2 regions of the Carnobacterium sp. FSL W8-0810 genome follow, and region 1 is predicted to be linked to the other one. Evidence: riboswitches for the same ligand, from Rfam matches in the RefSeq annotation. Region 1 holds a riboswitch; the other holds the start of a gene.
The links. A riboswitch is a leader RNA that binds a small molecule or an ion and turns the genes downstream of it on or off. The one in region 1 is predicted to bind thiamine pyrophosphate.

Region 1 (10,974 bases):
CACTAAGAGCATCAACTCGTTTAAATTCTGTATTCCCACTATTGATGATCTGAATATACCACACAGGTGCATACATGCTTAATTTTTGTAAAGAAAGAGTTTTAGAGTAAGTTAATACTGGTTTTTTCACTGTAGCATTTGCTGGTATCTCATCATTTTGATACAAAATCTCAACAGCATTTTTATCTGTGATCAGATTACGGCTTTCACCTTGAACTGTAACTGGCCCAGCATACGTTTGGTCATAAGAGATCACTTCTTTTTTATTATTTAAATGAAATATGATTTCCGACGTTCCATCTGCAATAGGAATATTGTTTGCTATTTGAGCAAATGTTATTTGTTGGTTTGTAGCATTGTAGTTAAAATAACGGTATTCGGCACCAAATAACACTTGTTCACTCAATACAAATTCTGTTAACAATTCAATATCTTCCTTAGTTAGTTCCGTTTCTTCTGATAAAGCAAGCGGCTTAGAAAGCAAACTGCTATAAAGTGAGCCATCTTCTTCAATTACTCCAGAGTGATTACTTAATTGATCTACATTGTCTTCTAACAATGTATGAGTTTCAGCTTGAACATAAGGCACTTTATTTTCATTTTCTGAAAATTTCGGTAACTTAATATTCTCATTTTCCATTTCTTTAGAAAAATCAATTACTTGATTTGAGCTACTAGAGTAATAATTTTTATTCTTATCAATATAGGTAACAATCAAGAACGTATTTAAAAAGAGAAACGTAATAATGAAAATAATTTGAATTCGTTTAAAATCCATTTTATTGACCTCCTTCATTTAGAAGTAGGTTTTTAGCAAGTTCCCAAGTTCCATTAATTTTAATATACCAATTAGGTTCTAAATTGATTACACGGTCTGATTCCTTGTTATTAGTCCAAGTATAGCCAATTTTAATATCATCAATTTCTTCACTGTCATAGCCATACGCTTCTAAAGATTCTAAAATACTTACTCCACTTGGCAATGTCTTTTGTTCTTCTACATCCGAAATTGGCGTTTGAGCAATGACTAAAGGAACTTGTAATCGAGACAATCCATCTTCAACAACTGTGATGTGCGTTGTTCCATAATCAAAAAGCTCACTAAATACTGGTAGTCCTTCAATATAACGACGATAGATTACTTCTCTTGTTGAGTCATTATAATCAAAATAATGAACCGTTGAAGACCAATTTTCATATTGGATCAATTCATTGTAACTTTCTCTAAGTGTGTCTGTAATGGACAACTTATTTTCTGAATTCCGATTTCTATAATACGTTAAAATATCTGTGTTTTCATTGATTTGCAGTTCGCTCACATAATCATTATAACTAACAATATTTTCCGAGTTATCACTATCTTCTCTTACTTCTGAAGTATCATCAAATAATTGTTCAATGAACAATTGATTTGTTTGCCTTTCTACTAAGTAACTTAAGTAAGGCAATTCAACTTCATTTAGCGATGTATAGACTTGTTTTCCTTCGTCTAAAACAGCTGTCGCTGCATAATACTTCTCTTTTTCATCATTTAGTAACTCATTTACCTTCTTCTGATCAATTCCTTCTATTGTTTCCCTGTAAAATAATTTTGACTGCGTATTATAGAAATAAATTTGATCCACATCGTCTTCCGAAAAATATAGACGATTGAAGGAACGATCATAATATTCACCTGCAAGATTATCAAACACATCTGACAAAATACCGAAAGAAATTTTTTGTGTAAAAACCATTTCAACCGCATTTGTTTGGTTTAATTTGTCTTGGTACTCTTCATTGCTTAATTCAACAGGTTCTTCTACAGAATGAATCTTCCAGTTGGCAAGCTCCTTAGTTAAAGAGCTCACAACGTCTGATTGAAAAAAAACATTTGTTTCGCCATAAGAATGGAGAACAATTTGAGTAGGTCCAAATACTTGCGGCAATTTTCGCGCAACAGATACTGATGATGTGGTCCCTTGATTAGTATTTATCTCTTCATTAAATTGACTAGGTCTAGTCCAAATAATAAAAGTTAAAAAGAGACTCAAACAAATGAGAGCACCCAGAACGATTTTTAAAAATAATTCTTTTTTCATTCCCAATCATCCTCCTCATACGGAAGATAAGGCAATGAAATATAAAAAGTAGTTCCTTTTCCTTCCGTGCTTTCTACCCAAATCTTACCTTTATGCTGTTGAACGACTTCTTTAGATATAGCCAGACCTAATCCAGTCCCGCCCATAGAACGAGCCCGAGCTTTATCTACTCTAAAGAAACGGTCAAAGACGTTTGTTAGATCTCGTTTTGGAATACCCAGACCTTCATCACTTATACTTAAAACGACACTATCATTCGTTTCAACCAATCCACACTTAATGGTTCCACCATCAGGAGAATATTTGATAGCATTATTCATAATATTATCTAACACTTGAATCATTTTATCCGCATCAACTTCTACCCATAGTTGTCTTTCTGTAAACTCTCTCTTAATAGAAAATGCCTTACTTTGTTTATCTGAAGATTGTATCATCATTTCAAAACGTTTAATGACATGATCAAACAATTCGTTTACATTAAGATATTCCAAATCTAAAACGGCTCTCCCAGAATCCATACGTGATAAGTCTAATAGATCTTTGATCATACGAATCATACGGTCTGTTTCTTCTTGTGTTACTTGTAAAAACTGAGGAGCTATCTCTGGATCTTTCCAAGCTCCATCCAATAAGGCTTCTAAATAACTTCTCATACTTGTCAAAGGCGTTCTCAATTCATGTGACACATTAGATACAAATTCTTTACGCTCATTTTCAATTTTTTCTTGCTTAGTCACATCATGTAACACACACACGATTCCACTAATAAAGCCCGTTTCTCTTTGTATCAATGTGAATTCACCACGTAAAGTGACAGGTACTTCATCAGTAGAAAAATCAAACTGCATTTCATCTTCATTTTCTAGTAATTTTCGCAAAGTATATTCTTGATCTATTTTTAATACCTTTAAAATAGAAACGCCTAAAGCCATTTCCTGGGAAATATTCAACATTTCCATTGCTTTATCATTAATAATGACGATGATTCCTCTACGGTCTGTTGCAATAACGCCATCAGTCATATGCGTTAACACACTATTTAAACGTCTACGTTCAGATTCAGTTGTTTCTTGAGCTTCTTCAACTTTAGTAGATAAATCATTGATCGCCATTGACAAAATACCCAACTCATCTTTACTGTAGACTTTTACTTGCCCAGAATAATCTCCATCAGCCATTTGAATTGTTTGTTGTGTCATTTCCGTAATTGGTTTGGTTATTGCCCGGGAAATAAATAGGGATAAAATAACCGTTAAGGCAACTGCTATTAATGAAGAATTAAGAAAAATAACCGTTATTTCACTTATTTGTTCATAAACACTCTCTATATTAGTCGTTAAAGCTACTACACCTAATATTTCATTTGATCCGTCACCTGATATAATAGGAGAAACCAACTTCCAGATTCGGTCATTGGTTGTTTGATCTTTGTATTGACTTGTAACTGTATTTCCTAATAGTAACGCTTGGTGGACATCATTATCATTGGTTTTACTGCCCACACTATTTTGTTGCGTACTGTCGCTTGTTCCTAATAAATAGTGTTGATCATCGATTACTTGAACTTCTAAGACTCCATTTCCCGAAAAGTCTTTAATCAAATTCCCTATTTCTTCACTATCTTCTGTTGTTTCATCATCGATCAGAATAGGTTGAATAGTGTTCTCTAGAAATCCTACTTGAAGTCTTTTTTCTTCTTGGAAATTAGTTACCAGCTGTGTTTCTAATTGCCTAACAAAATATGTTCCAATCAATTCCAATGCTACTAAAAGCAAAATGATAAAAACAAAGATGATTTTAAAATCAATTGATTGAAAAAAAGTAATTTTTTTCTTCATGAAACACTACTCCTGTTCAGGATTTCTTAAATAGTAGCCCACTCCACGTCTTGTGACAAGCCAAGTTGGATGACTTGGATTATCTTCTATTTTTTCTCTCAGTCTTCTAACCGTTACATCCACTGTTCTCACATCACCGAAATAATCATAACCCCATACCGTTTGCAATAAATGTTCTCTAGTCATCACTTGACCTAAATGCTTAGCTAAATAATGCAGCAATTCAAATTCACGGTGAGTTAATTCAATCGTTTCTCCTCTTTTAGAAACAATATATGCATCAGGATGAATCGTTAATGCACCAACTTCAATATCGTTTGTTTCTACTTCTTCAACGACAGGAGTTTTAGCATTGTCATGACGTCTTAAGTTTGCTTTAACACGCGCAGTAAGTTCTCTATTTGAAAAAGGTTTGGTCACATAATCATCAGCCCCAAGTTCTAATCCAAGAACTTTGTCGATTTCTGAATCTTTTGCTGTCACCATAATAATAGGCATGTCGTGACTTTTACGTACTTCGCGACAGACTTCTAGCCCGTCTTTTTTAGGAAGCATCAAATCTAAGATAATCAGATCAGGCAATACTTCCTCAACTTTTTCTAAAGCTTCTTCTCCATCATACGCAGTAAATACTTCATAACCTTCTTTTGTTAAATTAAATTTTACAATATCCGAAATTGGTTTTTCATCATCAACTACTAATATTTTTTTCAAAATAAAACCTCCTTGGACTTACTATTTTTTTAATGATTTTTTTAGTTTTTAATGGCTTTACTTTTTATAATTACTTATAGAATGATAAACTGTTCTACTTTCCATTATACCGAACATACAATAAGAGTGCAAAAACAAAATCAAGAGCTCATTCAGAGCTCTTGATTTTGAGTAAATATAATAACTGTTTAATAGCCTTCAATCGTCAACGCAATTGTTTTTCCAGCTTCGGCTTGTATCTCATTGTTCGGTTTAAAAACATAATGGTAATTCTCGTTTTCTCCATTTATCACAACAACAGGTATAAACAAACGGCATCCTCGACTTAAAAGGTACTCTCTATCAAATTTTACTAGAGGTTCACCTTGCTTTATCATCATGCCCTTTTTTAAGTTTGTTTCAAAACCTTCCCCGTTTAGCGTTACAGTATCCAAACCAACATGAACTAACACTTCTAAACCATCATCTGTTCGTATTTCGAATGCATGAGATGCACCCGCTACTTGAAATAACTTTCCGCTAATAGGCGCATAAACTACATCAGATGTTGGAATCATAGCAAAACCTTCTCCAATCATTTTTTCAGAAAATACCAAATCAGGCACTTCTTCTATAGGTATCATGCTACCATCTGTTACAGCAACCAATAGCGCTTTATTCTTCCCTGTTAGCTCGCTTTGTGTTTCTTGTTTTGAAGATAAGCTCATTCCATTAATCCTCCAATGTCTTACTCTTTTATTAACCACTACTGTCTTCTAGTTATTGTTTTATCTTTAATTGTAACGGATTCTTTTCATTTTGACCATCCCTTATAAAAAAAACCATCAATCAAAGGTGTTATTTATTCTTTTAACAACAAATAATTTTTCAATTTAAATTTTCTCATTAATGCGATTTCATTTTATTTGGATATTCCTATCTTTAATGGTATTCTATAGAAAATAAAGGTAAATTAATCGCTCACCAATTTAGATGAGTGTACGATTTGTCTACTTTCTTATTAAGTTAAACTGTTTTAAAATCTATCTTAATGAAAGGAGCGTAAAAGCTAAATGTCAGTCGAATTTATCATAGCAATTGGTGTTGTTGTCTTAGCCTTGGTTGCTTTAGTTATTGTAGGAATTCTCATCGGTAAAAAAGTTGGAAAACTAATGAAAGAAATTAATTCAACTCAAACCACTGTTCAAGATCATATCAATCATTTTACAAAAGAAGCAGATGCTATAACAAGTAAAATAGATCATATGACTACTAGAGTAGATGGTATGACCAAAGATATCGCTGTTAAACAATCTTATATTTCTAGCTTTACTCAGACAACAAGTGAATTTGGAGAATCGATCAATGACTTAAAACAAAATGGCACAAAAGTCGTTTCATCTCTTTTCTCTAGCTCACGTAGAAAAGTTACGGTTACTCCTCCTCGCATAACTAAAGTAGGAAAAACTGCTTTGAAGATGTATCAAACTAGAAAAAAGAGGACAAAAAAACGTTTTTCATTTAATTAACTAAACTAATTTAGAAAAGGGGAACTTTATTATGGCTAACAGTTTTACTAAAACTTTATTTGTAGGAGCTGCTGCTGCAGTTACTGCTTTATTATTCGCTCCTAAATCAGGAAAAGAATTACGTGAAGATATCAAAGCACAAGCATATGATTTAAAAGATCAAGCAATGGATCAAGTAAACAGTTTTGCTGAAGAAGTAAAACAAAGTTACAAAGAAGTTGAAGAAGAAATCAGCTACACTGATCCTGAATTAGCTTCTACTATTGAAGATATTGAAACAGATTTAAATCTTCACTCTGAACCTGTTGATACTTCAGAATTTAACGGAACTGTAGAAGTTCCTTCATCACCTACCGTTGAAGATTTAACTGATACCCCAGATCTATCTGTTGAAGATAGACGTGGACAATTATAGACTTAAATAGAACTCAAAGTAAAAATCCTTACTAAAATACCACTCTCCTAATACTTTAGGGGAGTGGTATTTGCTTTATCCTTATTTATATACTAATGCTAAATCAATCCTCTAAATAATTAGTTTATTTTTTTCTTTGACAGTAGATTCTTAACGGTTTGTCCAATATCTTCACTGTGGCAAATAACTGAAATAACAGACACACCGTCTGCGCCTGAAGAACGAACGGCATTAGCATTTTCTTCTGTAATTCCACCTATTCCTACAATTGGAAAGTTAGCAAATTGTTTTCGTATAGCTTTTAAAAAATACAACCCAGCAGGAGGCTTCGCATCTTTTTTAGATTGCGTTTTATATAGTGGACCAATTCCGACGTAATCTGCTCCGTTAAGTATCGCTTGTTCCATTTCTCTAGAATTGTGTACAGAAACACCCACTATTTTTCCTTTTGCTTTTTCACGAAATATAGGAAGCGCTAGATCTTCTTGGCCGATATGAAAACCATCCGCATTTAATTTAAATGCAAGCTCTACATCATCATTGACGATAAACGGTACTTGGTAAGCTTGACACATTTTTTGACAAGCACGAGCAAACTCTTCATACGCTTTACCTGTTAAAGACCCTTCACCCTTTTCACGTAATTGAAAACAAGTAATCCCTGCTTGTAAAGCTTCTTCAAGAGTTTCCAAAGGATCTTTTCTACAGTTCACTGTACCCATTATAAAATAAACGTTCAAAATATTACAGTTCATTTACTGCTACCTCACAGGTTCTTTTTTGATCGTTATAAGCAAAATGATTTGTTGGTCCATGACCATTTCCAATATGAAGAGGGGTAGAAATAGCTAGATGGATGAATTTTTTTGCTTCAATAATCGATTCATGTATGGACAGTCCTTTTGCAATATTTGCTGTAAGAGCTGCAGAAAATGTACAACCTGTCCCATGTGTATCTTTTGTTTGTATACGAGGGGTACTTATCGAAAAAGAATGCTGACGAGTGTATACTCTATCCGTTGCCTGTTCTCCATCTAAATGACCTCCTTTTATAATCACGCATTCAACCCCCATTTGAAGGATTTGCTGTGCAGCTTCTTCAATATCTTTAACATTTTTAATCCGTTTACCTGTTAAAAGTTCTGCCTCAGGGATATTTGGTGTGCAAATTGTTGTATAAGGAAACAGCTTTTCGATTAACGTTTTTACTGCTTCATCTTGTAAAAGACTTGCTCCGCCTTTTGCAATCATCACTGGATCAACGATTAGTGGAATTTGGTATTGTTGTACGATTTTAGCCACAACTTCAATAATTTCAGCTGAAAATAACATTCCTGTTTTAATTGCTTTTACAGAAAAATCATCTAGTATTGTTTGTAATTGTTGCTGTACAAAAATTGGCGATACTTCAAAAATACCGTGTACTCCTAGTGTATTTTGATCAGTTAATGCTGTTATTGCTGTTGTTCCAAATACACCCAGTTCTTGAAATGTTTTTATATCCGCTTGAATTCCAGCACCGCCACCTGAATCTGATCCAGCTATTGTTAGTGCAATCATCTCTCAACCTCCGATAATTTTTGTAATGTGTTCATAAATTGTAAAGCAAACGTACCCACTTCATTTGTACTTTGTTCAGCAGCTTGCTTGTAATCTTTTAACGTCGCTGCTAAACTTTGCATTGGATTCATACCGCTGCTCGCAAGCGACGCTGCACAGATAGCACTTAATAAACACCCAGTACCTGTGATGTGTGTCGCTATTTTCTTGCCTCCTGAAACATGAATTCCCTCATGCCCATCTGTTATAAAATCTGATTCACCCGTTACAATGACAAGGCACGTATACTGCAAAGCAACTCGTTTTGCGATTTTAGCAATATCTATTTCACCTGTGCCGCTATCTACACCTTTTGGTTGCCAAACCTCACCGGCAATTGCCGCTAGCTCACCTGCATTGCACCGAATTAAATCAAACTGAATTTTATTCAGAAGGTGCTTAACCAATTGTTTGCGATAACTTGTAGAACCAACACCTACTGGATCCAGCACAATAGGAATAGATAATTCATTTGCTGTTTTGCCTGCAAGCAGCATAGCTTCTGCTGTACGGTCATTCACTGTTCCAATATTAATAAGCAATGCTTGAGCAATCGACACTATTTCAGATACCTCTTTAACTTCATCAGCCATAATAGGTGAAGCACCGACTGCAAGTAACCCATTCGCTGTGAAATTAGCAACTACGTAATTTGTCATGCAATGCACTAAAGGAGCTTTTTTTTTAATTTGTACTAACATATTTCATTCCTCTTTCCTCTACTTTTTTGTCTGCCATTTCTTTTCACCATTCTTCAAAAATCTAACTCTCAGTCCTCCTTTATTTTGGACGCAAGCAAAAAAAGCCTCTACAAAAAGCGTAGAGGCTAAAAAAAGTGTATGAAAAAAACACTAATCGCTCCCTACGTCAGTATTAACTAACAGGTTCAAAGGGTCAGGTTTTAACCTTCTCAACACAAGCGTGTCCCCCCGCAATTAAAAGTTTTACAAAAGAAAAGCTCCCCATAGAAATGGAGAGCTCAGTACGTATAATTTAACAGATATGTACCTAGTGCTCCCTACGTCAGTGTTAACTAACAGGTTCAAAGGGTCAGGTTTTACCTTCTCAACACAAATGTGTCCCCCTGCAAAACATTTAATTACTTATAAGCTTACTATATACAAACTATTTAATCAATTTTCTTAAGTAATTAGACATTAAGAGTACAAAAAAAAGTAACTAATGAATAAATTTTTTCAGTCTATTCATTAGTTAGCAACAATTCGATCTTTTTCTTTTAATTTAATTATTCTTCTTTATTCACCCACACAGATACAGAACCGGCTTCTACAAGAAAATGACCATTACCTTCTTCATCAATCGTTATTTTATTTGTACAATTACCTAGATAATCTTCATAAACACATCCACTTTTGTCTTCTCCTACAAACATATCCTTAAAGCCAGCTTCACTATTTGAGATGACTACAGCACACCCTCTTGGATACTCTTCATTTCCTGATCGAGTCCAACCAATACAATTTCTGTGATCAAAATAATCTGTTTGATTTCCATAAGCATAATTCTTTTTAAGGTACAATAATTTATCGATTACTTCACGCTGAGGTTCAATTGGATCATCCCCTTTGATACCGTAATAATCACCGTAAAAGAGCACTGGATAGCCTTCTTGTCTTAGTAAGATAACTCCATAAGCTGCAGGCTTAAACCATGGCTCAATAAAGGATTCCAGCGATTGATTTGGTTGAGAATCATGATTATCTACAAAAGTTACAGCTTGCATGGGATTATTTTGGATTAACGTTTGATCAAATAATTGTGTCAAATCAAATTCGTTACCCATTTTTGAAGCTTGTTCTAATTGGTGATGCAATCCTACGTCAAATAGATCCATTTTATAGCCTTGGCTCTCTAAATAATTCTTTAAACTAGAGTAATTTTGGTCCCAATACTCTCCCACAATAAAAAATTGTTTGCCAAAATTAGATTCAATACTTTCGCGTAATTCATAAATGAAATTCTCGTTAATATGTTTGACCGCATCTAACCTAAAACCATCTACTCCAGTTTCTGCAATAAACCAATTAGCCCATTTTTTTGTTTCTTCAACAACTTCTGGATGACTATAATCAATATCAGCATACATGAGGTAATCGTAATTGCCATACTCGTTATCTACTGTTTCGTCATCGGCCCAGCCTTTATTTTGACCTTCAATACGATAAATAGCTTTTTTCTCGTTTTCTTGATTGTAATCCGTTCCTGAAAAATGGTACCAATGCCATTGGAAATCAGAGTATTTCCCTTTTCTACCTGGAAAAGTAAACTCTGTCCATCCTTCAATTTCATAGGGTTCACTGATTGTTTGATTGCGATCATCAGGATCCACTTCAATCGCTTTAAATCGTTCAACTCCATCTGCGCCTGCTTTATGATTTAAAACAACATCTGCATAAACTTGGATTTCGTATTTATGCAGCTCATCAATTGCTGCTATTAATTCTTCTTTTGTACCATACTTTGTGCGGATAGTACCTTTTTGATCAAACTCACCTAAATCGTATAAATCATATATTCCGTATCCATTGTCTTGTGTTCCTGTACCTTTAAAACATGGTGGAATCCATACACTGGTTATTCCAATTTCACTTAAATGTTTTGCATCTTCCTTTAAACGTTTCCAATGGTTACCATCATCTTCTATATACCACTCAAAATATTGCATCATTAGTCCATTTTTAAGCATGTTTTTACTTCCTTCCCCATTTACTTCATTCGTTTTTATTTAATCACTTTTTGTACATTTAAAATTCACTATAATTTTAGCAATCTTACCATTTTTTATTTGGAAAGAA
Region 2 (10,974 bases), 1.6 Mb from region 1:
TGAAGGAAGCGTCGTTTATACGGGTGATTTCAAATTTGACCAAAGTGCAAAACCAATGTATCAAAGTAACTTGTCACGTATTGCTGACATTGGAAAAGACAAAGTACTAGCTTTATTGAGTGATTCTAGCGAAGCTGAAAGCCCAGTAGAAAATATCAGTGATTTGAAAGTAGCAGAAGAAGTATTGGATACATTCCAAAATGCTACAGGACGTATCATCGTAGCTAGTGTTGCAAGCAACATTCTGCGTATCCAACAAGTCTTAGATGCTGCTCATAAATCTCATAAGAAGATTTTTATTACAGGAAGCAACCTTGAAGAAATTGTTCGAATTGCTATGGAATTGAATAAACTTCAATTGCCAAGTGAGGATTTAATTGTTCCAATAACAGAGATCGAAAAATACGAAGATAAAGAAATTGTTGTATTAGAAACGGGTGTTACTGGTGAACCAATTAAGACTCTAACGCGTATGGCTAAAGGAAAACACACTCAAGTAAATATTAAAGAGGGCGATTTAGTTTATATCGTAACCAGCCCTTCAACAGCAATGGAAGTAACAGTTGCTCAAGCAGAAAACTTGATTTACCGTGCAGGTGGAACTGTAAAACAAATTTCAGATAATTTAAAAGCATCAGGACATGCAACTCCTAATGATTTAAAATTAATGATCAATTTGATTAAACCTACTTACTTTATTCCTGTTCAAGGAGAATACCGAATGCTTTCTGCTCATGCAGAATTGGCACACGAAGTTGGGATGTCATACAAGAATATTTTTATTCCTGGAAAAGGCGATATTATGGAATACAAAAATGAACGTATGCATGTAGCAGGACAAGTAACAGCCGGAAACACAATGGTAGATGGTATTGGAATTGGCGATATTGGAAATATTGTGTTACGCGACCGTAAATTGCTATCTGAAGATGGAATCTTTGTAGCGGTCGTTACTATTAATCGCAGAAAAAGTAAAATCATCTCAGGACCTGAAGTTATGACGAGAGGGTTTGTATACGTTAAAGAAAATACAGATCTTATTAATCAAAGCAATGAGATTATCAGAAAAGTAGTAGAAGAAAATTTAAGTCGTAAAGAATTTGAATGGAGCCGTTTAAAACAAGAAATTAGAGACGCTTTAAACAAACATCTTTTTGAACAAACACGTAGACGTCCAGTAATTTTACCAATTATTATGGAAACTAGTTCACGTAATCGCAAAAATTAAATTAAAAGGGGCTTTTACTGACTTCTTAATTGAAGTTAGTAAAAGTTTTTTTAATTTAAATAAGCAAAAAAGAGCATTCACAAAAGTGAATGCTCTTTTTCTAACAGGGGATAGATAAGACTATTCTGTTACGCCTTCAGTCCATTCAGCAACGCGGTCAGGATTTTCTTCAATCCATGTTTCTGCTGCATCTTCAGGATCTTCTCCTTCAGAAATATCTAGCATAATGCTTTCCATTTCTTCTGTTGTCCAGTTAAATTGATCTAATATTTGATAAGCTTCTGGCATATCTTCTTCTAAACCTTCACGAGCCATAGTGTTGATCGTTTCTGCTTCACCAAATGAACCTTCAGGATCTTCAAGATATTTCAAGCCATAAGTGGCGAACATCCAGTGTGGAGACCAACCAGTAATAACAATTTCTTCTTCATTTTGAATAGCTTGACCTAATTCAACAGTCATTGCACCAGATGAAGAAGTCTCAAGTTCCCAATCACTTAAATTATCGTAATCTTCTAAGGCTGTTTCAGTTGCAGCAACAACACCAGCACCGGGTTCGATACCTGTGATGCTCATTTCAGCTTCATCAGTAAGGTCTGCGATAGAATCTACATCCATGTATTCAGGAACAACTAAACCAACTAATGCGCCTTCTAAGTTCGTTCCAAGGTTAACCATTTGGTCGCCATATTCTTCAAATTGAGAACCATGAGTGGCTGGCAGCCATGCAGCTACCATAGCGTCAGCGTCACCGCTTGCTACGGCTTGCCACATTACAGCGTTATCTAAAGGTGTTAATTTTACATTATAACCTAAATCTTCTAAAACTTTACCGATCACGTGAGTAGAAGCGACTTCAGTATCCCATTCTACATAAGCTAATTCAATTTCTTGTCCTTTACCAACAGATGTATCCTCTGTTGAAGATTTTTCTGTTGCACAACCTGCTGCAGCTAATGATAATCCTAAACCTGCTGTGAGGCCTAAATGTTTCCAGTTTAATTTTTTCATAACTAATCCATCTCCTTTTTTTTTTTTAAAATAACATTCAATTATTTTTTATTTAATTTTTGTGTTAAACGATCAATGATAATCGCTAGAACAACTAAACCTAAACCAGATACAAAACCTGTACCGATTTGTGCACGTTGCAGAGAAGAAAGAACTTCTCTTCCAAGACCAGGAGCACCGATCATAGAAGCGATAACGACCATTGATAGAGCTAACATAACAGTTTGGTTGATACCAGCCATGATTGTTGACTTAGCTAATGGAAGTTCTACTTTGAATAACTTTTGAGCACCAGTGCTACCAAAAGATTCTGATGCTTCAACTAATTCAGCTGAGACTTGTCTGATTCCTAGATTTGTAAAACGAACAGTCGGTGGAATTGCAAAAATCAATGAGGCAAACACTCCTGGAACCATACCGATCCCAAAGAAGGCAACTGCGGGTATTAAATAAACAAAAGCCGGCATTGTTTGCATAAAATCCAGTATAGGAGCAATAATGGTATTCGCTATTTTACTTTTAGCCATTAAAATACCAAAAGGAACTCCAATAACAATTGATAATAAACTAGCAACTAGTACTAGTGTTAAAGTGCTCATTAACTCTTCCCAAAGTCCTTGATTATAGATGAACCAAAGCCCAATGATTGAAAATGTTGCTAAGCCAAATTTCTTTTTTGAAGAGAAAAAGGCGATCACAGCAATAATCAAAATAAATAAAATGGGTGGAAGTAGTAATAAAGTATCTGTTACAAATTCCATAGCAATCTCAGAATATTTTTGTATAGGGTCAAACAAAAATGCAAAAGTATCTGTTATCCAACTTGTGAAACTTTCTATTGCATCAGCTACAGGTAATTCTGGAATAATATCTAATAAATTAAACATTTTGCAGCACCTCACTTTCTCCTGCAAGAGCGGCTATTACAGCACCTCTGACAATAATACCTACTAATTTTCCTTCATCCACAACTGCTACCGGAGTAGTTGAATCATGAATAACAGAGAAGATATCGTTCATGGAAGTTGTTCTTGTAACAGTTGGGATATCGACTTTAAGGATACTTTCAATTGTTTGAATATTTTTCTTACGTGCTTCCGAAGCATCTTCAGCTGTAATATAGCCTAAAAGATTGCGTTGGCTATCTACAACTAACATACTAGAGATTCCTTCACTGCGCATTTGTTCTAATGCAAAACGAGGACCATGGTTTTTAATATTTAATGTTTCAGGACGTTGCATGATGTTTTCAGCAGTTAATACTTTAGAGCGATCCACATCTTCAACGAATTTTTCCACGTAATCATTTGCAGGATGAGTCAATATTTCTTCAGGAGAACCAATTTGCACAATGGAACCATCTTTCATTAAAGCAATTTTGTCGCCGATTCTTAAAGCTTCATTTAAATCATGCGTAATAAAGATAATCGTTTTTTTAACATTTGCTTGAAGTTCAATTAATTCATCTTGCATTTCACGACGAATTAAAGGATCTAACGCAGAGAAAGCTTCATCCATTAATAAAATCTCAGGATCATTCGCTAAAGCACGTGCAAGACCAACTCGTTGTTGCATTCCACCTGATAATTGACTAGGATATTGATCTTTATAATCGCCTAATCCAGCGTTTTCTAAAGCTTTTTGAGCTTTTTGTTGTCTCACAGCTTTATCAACACCTTGAATTTCTAATCCATATTCAGTGTTTTCTAAAATCGTACGGTGAGGGAAGAGACCAAAGTTTTGGAAAACCATACTTAATTTTTCTCTTCTGACTTGGCGCAAGGCTTTTTTATCCATAGTAGATAAATTTTTATCATCGATGTAAATATTTCCTTTAGTAGGATCGATTAAACGATTAAACATGCGGACAAGAGTAGACTTTCCACTACCTGATAATCCCATGATGACAAAAATTTCACCTTCTTCAACTGTAAAGCTAACGTTGTTTACTCCTACAGTGGCCCCAGTTTCTTTAAAGATTTCTTGCTTAGATTTTTGTTGGTTTAACAACTCTAAGGCTTGTGTTGTTCTTTTACCAAAAACTTTTGTAACATTTTCAATAGTTATTTTTGACAAAAATAACATCCCCTTCCTTTTTTTATTTATGAATGTCAACTAGTGAATCAAAATGAATAAAGTACAATCTGATAAGGATAGAATCAAAACATAAATTGTTATAGAAACCATTCGTAAAATGGCTGATTTCTTTGAAAAATGTTTAAGAAAAATCGACATCTATTCATTAAAAAAAAACTTTTAAAATGAAGCACAATAATCAGTGTAACATGAATAAAAAAAAATGAAAAACAAAACCATTTTCAAAAATAAGCTTTAATACCGTTGTTTTACCTTGACGACAGACCTGAGAGGGGGAATAAAAAAAATAAAAAAAGTTTTTAAAAGCGTTTTCTTTTTAGGTTTCTTGTAAAAAAAGATAAAAAATAAGATATAAAAATTGACATATAACTTGTGGTTTTTTAGTGGGATTGATAGACTTATTTTGAAGTGCTGGAAGAGTACAAATGAGGTGGAAAAAATGTTAACAGATTTACAAAAAAAAATTATTGAACATACAGAAGACTATGTATATAAATTATTAAAAGATGATGCTAGCGGTCATGATTGGTGGCATATTCATCGAGTCAGAAATTTAGCAAAAAGTATTGCAAAACAAGAACGTAAAGAAATAAATTTCTTTATTTGCGAGATGGCGGCTCTTTTACATGATGTGGCTGATGAAAAAATGAATAAAACAGAAGCTGATGGGGAGAAGAAAGTTAGAAGTTGGCTTTCAACTCATCCTATAACTGAAGAAGAAACAGAACAAATAATGGATATCATTCTTCACATGTCATACAAAGGTGGGACAAATAAAACTAAATTGACTTCAATAGAAGGAAAAATTATTCAAGATGCAGATAGATTGGATGCAATAGGAGCAATTGGGATCGCTAGAACAATGGCCTATTCAGGTTCAAAAAATCGATTGATACATGATCCGGAAAAAAAACCACGTGAACATCTTACTATAGAAGATTATCGTTCTGGAGAAGATACAGCTATTATGCATTTTTATGAAAAATTGTTAAAACTAAGGGAAGAAATGAATACAACTTCTGGGAAAAAGTTAGCAGAACAAAGACATGCTTTTATGGAACACTATTTATCAGAATTTTATGCTGAATGGGATGGGGACAGGTAAGGTAGGCTTATAAAGAGGTTTAATACAATAAATCAGTGGAGGTTAGTGTATGAATAGGATGGAAAATATTATACTAAGAGAAGCAACAGTAGGCGATGTTTCTATGATAGAAGATTATATAATAGAAAAAAATCCTTACACAGTGATGCCTATGGTCGGTATGACTGAAAGTTTACATGAAAATGAAAAATACCCTATCTTGATCTTAGACCAAGATACGATGGTAGGTTTCTTTATCCTTCAAACAGGAAATTCGGTATTAAACTATGTCTCAAATCCCAATGCTATTCTTTTAAAAGCCCATTCGGTCGATAAACGGTATCAAAAGCAAGGATACGGAAAAGCTTCAATGGAAAAACTACCGGAGTATATAAAAGAGCGGTTTTCTTCTATTAATGAAATTGTTTTGTTGATTGATTACGATAACATCAGTGGACAAATGATGTATTTAAAATCAGGATTCAAAGATACTAAAAAGAAAGTAAAGGAAGCAGATGGGTATAAGTTTGTTTACTCAAAAATACTTGAGGGCAGTCTAGTTTAATCTGCTTAATAGTTGAATCATCAAATCGTATATTGACAAAAAATCAGTATAATTGTACTATATTATATGGAAGTAAAATTGAATGAACAACCATCACAAAGGGGTGCTGTAAAAAGCTGAGATTGAATCAATAGATTCTAACCCTTGGAACCTGTTCGTTAGTACGAGCGTAGGGATTGTGACGGGGACGAAATAATAGTGTTAAAATGATTATTCGGACTCCTCCTTTGATGTGTGGCACTGTTCAACACATGAAGGAGGAGTTTTTTTTGAGTAGTATGAGGTTACGTGTTTGGATAGAAGGGACGATAGTTGCCGCTTTAGCAATTGTGTTATCTTTGATTCCAACCAATATTGGAACAGGATTTACAATTTCGTTAGGGATGATTCCGTTAACGTTGTTTGCATTTAGGTATGGTTTTATAGCAGCGTCTGCATCAGGATTTTTATGGGGAGTATTGCATTTCTTAGTTGGAAACGCTAGTATATTGCATCCATTACAAGGATTTATAGAATATTTTGTTGCTTTTGCTTTTGTTGGTTTTGCAGGTCTGGTAAGCAGACCTATCCAACGATCTTTTAAAGAAAATAAAAAACTAAAGCAATATCAATTAATTGTCTTTGGAACGATATTAGGAACAGCAGCTCGTTTCTTCTGGCACTTTATTGCAGGGTATTATTTTTGGGGAAGTTATGCTCCAGAAGGAATGAATCCTATTTGGTATTCATTTATTGCGAACGGTGGAAGTGCACTCGTTACTGGAATAGTAACAAGCGTTGTATTAATCATCATAGCTAAAACGACTCCAATGTTGTTTTTACCAAAAAGTAAACATTAACCATTTTTTTTAAGGATAAATAAGTGAGAGATTGTGGCAGCTGCCCAATCTCTTTTTTGGTAATGAATTCCTGCAGTTCGCTAGTTTGTAGTAGCTAAAAAATTAGGGAAGTAGTAAGATTGACTAATAATAAAGTTGGAGAGGAATACGTCGATGCAGATTATCACATACATACTTTTGGGTTTTTTCTTTTTAAATATCGTTTTTGCTGTCATTACGGTTTTTCGTGAGAAACGAGATATTGCTGCTACTTGGGCATGGTTGCTTGTATTGATTCTTTTACCAGGAATTGGATTCATTTTTTATTTGTTTATTGGGAAAAAATTGACCCGTGAAAAGATATTTGATATCAAGTCTCAAGAAAATATAGGAATGCCAGAGCTCGTACAAGCTCAAAAAGAAATGTTAGCAGAGGATGAAAATTTATTATCTGCTAAACAAGCTACTGAAAACGCAAAAGAAATGGCAAGTTTATTTTTAGAAAGTGACGAATCAATTTTAACTAAAGGAAATAAAATTGAATTGTTCACTGATGGAGCACAGAAATTTAATTCTTTAATAGAAGATATTTCTAAAGCGGAGCATCACATTCATATGATCTATTATATTATCCATAACGATAAAATAGGGAAACGTGTTCTTAAAGTCTTAGAAGAACGTGCAGCTGCTGGAGTTGATGTTTTAGTTATTTATGATGCTTTAGGTTCTCGATCGTTAAAGCCTAATTTTTTTAAAAAATTAAAAAAATTAGGTGGCAAAGCTGAACCTTTCTTTGGTTCAAAATTTCCATTGATTAATTTACGTTTTAACTACCGTAATCACCGTAAAATTGTGATTATTGATGGGAAAATTGGGTATACTGGCGGTTTCAACGTTGGAGATGAGTATTTAGGCGAGTATAAGAAATTTGGCTATTGGAGAGATACCCATTTAAAAATTCAAGGAAATGCTGTCCTTGCATTACAAAGTCGATTTTTAATGGATTGGAATGCAGCAGTTCCTAAACATAAATTGGAATATGAAGAAAATTTCTTCCCTTTAATTGATAAAAAAGGGCATACGAACGTACAAGTCGTTTCGAGTGGTCCAGATTCAGATCTTGAGCAAATCAAAAAGGGTTATATTAAGATGATCAGTATGGCTAAAGAGTCTGTTTTTATTCAAACGCCTTATTTTGTTCCAGATGATTCAGTATTGGAATCTATTCAAATTGCTATAATGTCTGGGATTGATGTTAAAATCATGATACCGAATAAACCAGATCATCCATTTATTTATCGGGCTACCATGTATTATGCTGAAGCTATGGCAGCAGTTGGTGCAGAAGTATATATTTACGATAATGGATTTTTACATGCAAAAACAGTAGTTGTGGATGGAGATATCTGTTCGATTGGGACAGCTAATTTTGATATCCGTAGTTTTAAATTAAATTTTGAAGTAAATGTTTTTATCTATGATGCTAAGATTGCTCAGCAACAGCAAAATTTCTTTTATGAAGATATGAAGAAAAGCTATCTACTGACAAAAGAAATCATTGATAATAAATCTAAATGGATGAAATTTAAACAAACTTTTTCTAGATTATTTTCTCCAATTCTATAAACTCATAAGCTAGCTAAAGAAAGATTTTGGAATACTAATTCCAAAATCTTTTTTTATGAGAAAAAATTAATCAAAAATCGTCAAATTTGATTAGAGTTAGTATGTTTGAGATAATAGTTTTGCATATGGTCAAAAAATAGAAAGAATATATAAAGAGGTGAGTGTATTGATAGAATTTAAAGATGTTTCAAAAGTATATAAAGGTGGGAAAAAAGCAGTCGACGCTATTAACCTTACATTTAATGATGGAGAATTTATTGTGTTTATCGGTACAAGTGGAAGTGGGAAAACGACTTCTATGCGAATGATCAATCGTATGATTGAGCCGACATCAGGACAAATTTTAATTAATGGGGAAGATATTATGAAAAAAGACCCTGTTCAATTAAGACGTAAAATCGGTTATGTTATCCAACAAATTGGGTTAATGCCTCATATGACAATTTATGACAATATTGTCATGGTTCCTAAATTATTAAAGTGGTCTGAAGATAAACAACGAGAATCAGCTGAACGACTACTTGAAAAAGTAGATTTACCAAAAGACTTTTTGGAACGTTACCCAGCAGAACTTTCTGGTGGACAGCAACAAAGAATTGGTGTTATTCGTGCTTTGGCTGCGAACCAAGATGTTATATTAATGGATGAACCTTTTGGAGCACTAGATCCTATTACTAGAGATGCTTTACAAGAATTAGTGAAAGAATTACAAGAAGAGATGGGAAAAACGTTTATTTTTGTTACCCATGACATGGATGAAGCTTTAAAGCTGGCTGACCGCATTGTGATTATGCAAAATGGTCGTGTTGTTCAATTTGATACGCCGGATAATATACTAGCTGAACCGGCTAATCAGTTTGTTGAAGATTTTATCGGTGAGGACCGATTGATTCAAGCAAGACCAAATATTCAAACGGTAGACCAAGTTATGATAAAAAATCCAATCTCTGTAACTCCTGGAAAATCTCTTTCAGAAGCGATTCGTTTGATGAGAGATAAACGAGTCGACTCCCTATTTGTTACGGATGACTCTGGTGTCTTAAAGGGATATGTTGATATAGAGAGAATCGATCGTAATCGTAAACGGGCTACAAGTGTAGGAGATATTATGATGGATAAAGTTTATTTTGTTCGAGAAGGTACTCTTTTAAGAGATACTGTTCAAAGAATTTTAAAACGTGGATTTAAAAATATCCCAGTCGTGGATAATAAAGATCGGTTGATTGGTTTAGTCACTCGTACGTCACTCGTAGATGTGGTTTACGATACAATATGGGGTGAGGAAGAAGACATCACAAGTGGAAATGTTTTTGAAACGACCACTCCTAACGAGAGTAATGAATAGAGGAGGAAAAAATAATGGCTGAATTTTTTGCAACAAATGGCTCTGATTTACTCCTGAAAACGTGGGAACATTTCTACATTTCAGCATTTGCTTTGGCGTTAGGTGTTATTGTGGCTGTCCCTTTAGGAGTATTATTAACAAGATTTGAAAAAAGTGCTAAGTTTATTATCGGCTTAGCAACAATTTTACAAACTGTCCCTTCTTTAGCACTACTAGCTTTAATGATTCCTCTATTTGGAATTGGAAAGGTGCCTGCAATCGTTGCATTATTTATCTATTCTTTATTACCTATTTTAAGAAACACTTATATAGGAATGAATGGAGTAGATACTAATTTAAGGGACGCAGGTAAAGGAATGGGAATGACCAGTCTACAGTTGATAAAAAATGTCGAATTACCTCAAGCCGCACCGGTTATTATGGCAGGAATTCGCTTGTCAGGTGTTTACGTTATCTCATGGGCTGCATTAGCTTCTTATATTGGTGCTGGGGGATTAGGTGATTTTATCTTTAATGGATTAAATCTTTTTATTCCTAGTTTGATTATTGGCGGAACCATACCTGTAACCATTCTTGCATTATTGACAGATTTTGTACTAGGAAAATTAGAAAAAAAAGTAACGCCTAGAACTGTGCAAGGAAATGAATAGGAGGGCTTCAACGATGAAGAAAATTCAAAAAATTGCTGCCCTTTTTATGGCAGCGATAGTATTAAGCAGTTGTTCGTTACCTGGGTTAGGTAGTGGATTTAATGAAGAGGGAATCACAATAACGGGTGGTTCTACTACAGAACAACAAATTATAGGTTATATTGTTGAAGGTATGGTTGAGCATTACATTGATATAGATGCTCAGATTGTAAATAATTTAGGATCATCTTCTTTAAATCATCAAGCTTTGGTTGGTGGAGATGCTAATGTAGCCGCAATTAAATATACAGGAACTTCTTTAACAGGTGAATTAGGAAGAGATCCGATCACTGATCCTGAAAAAGCATTAGAACTTGTTGTGGATGGATTTGCTGCTGAATTCAATCAAAAATGGTTTCCAACTTATGGTTTTGCAAACACGTACGCTTTTATGGTGACACAAGAACTTGCAGATCAATATAATTTAGTTACCATTAGTGATTTGGAGGACGTAGCGGGTGAATTAAATGCTGGAGTAGACTCATCTTGGATCCAGCGTGAAGGAGACGGG

Region 2: linked by a shared signal. The riboswitch ahead of thiT (energy-coupled thiamine transporter ThiT) and the one ahead of thiM (hydroxyethylthiazole kinase) in region 1 are both predicted to bind thiamine pyrophosphate.

The regions. Positions count from the first base shown of each region.
Region 1 covers NZ_JBBOWO010000001.1:541,666-552,639, forward strand. The annotation lists gene NST49_RS02640 (two-component system regulatory protein YycI) at 1-778, opposite strand, end outside; gene NST49_RS02645 (YycH family regulatory protein) at 780-2,081, opposite strand; gene walK (cell wall metabolism sensor histidine kinase WalK) at 2,078-3,922, opposite strand; gene yycF (response regulator YycF) at 3,929-4,636, opposite strand; gene NST49_RS02660 (PTS sugar transporter subunit IIA) at 4,825-5,343, opposite strand; gene NST49_RS02665 (DUF948 domain-containing protein) at 5,689-6,144, shown strand; gene NST49_RS02670 (YtxH domain-containing protein) at 6,176-6,559, shown strand; gene thiE (thiamine phosphate synthase) at 6,679-7,314, opposite strand; gene thiD (bifunctional hydroxymethylpyrimidine kinase/phosphomethylpyrimidine kinase) at 7,304-8,119, opposite strand; gene thiM (hydroxyethylthiazole kinase) at 8,116-8,859, opposite strand; TPP riboswitch at 9,001-9,099, opposite strand; TPP riboswitch at 9,157-9,254, opposite strand; gene NST49_RS02690 (alpha-amylase) at 9,405-10,865, opposite strand.
Region 2 covers NZ_JBBOWO010000001.1:2,102,413-2,113,386, reverse strand. The annotation lists gene NST49_RS10180 (ribonuclease J) at 1-1,228, shown strand, start outside; partial or broken gene NST49_RS10175 (ABC transporter permease/substrate binding protein) at 1,349-3,126, opposite strand; gene NST49_RS10170 (quaternary amine ABC transporter ATP-binding protein) at 3,119-4,324, opposite strand; gene NST49_RS10165 (HD domain-containing protein) at 4,776-5,441, shown strand; gene NST49_RS10160 (GNAT family N-acetyltransferase) at 5,491-5,985, shown strand; TPP riboswitch at 6,075-6,178, shown strand; gene thiT (energy-coupled thiamine transporter ThiT) at 6,264-6,824, shown strand; gene cls (cardiolipin synthase) at 6,978-8,429, shown strand; gene NST49_RS10145 (betaine/proline/choline family ABC transporter ATP-binding protein) at 8,587-9,774, shown strand; gene NST49_RS10140 (ABC transporter permease) at 9,789-10,424, shown strand; gene NST49_RS10135 (osmoprotectant ABC transporter substrate-binding protein) at 10,438-10,974, shown strand, end outside.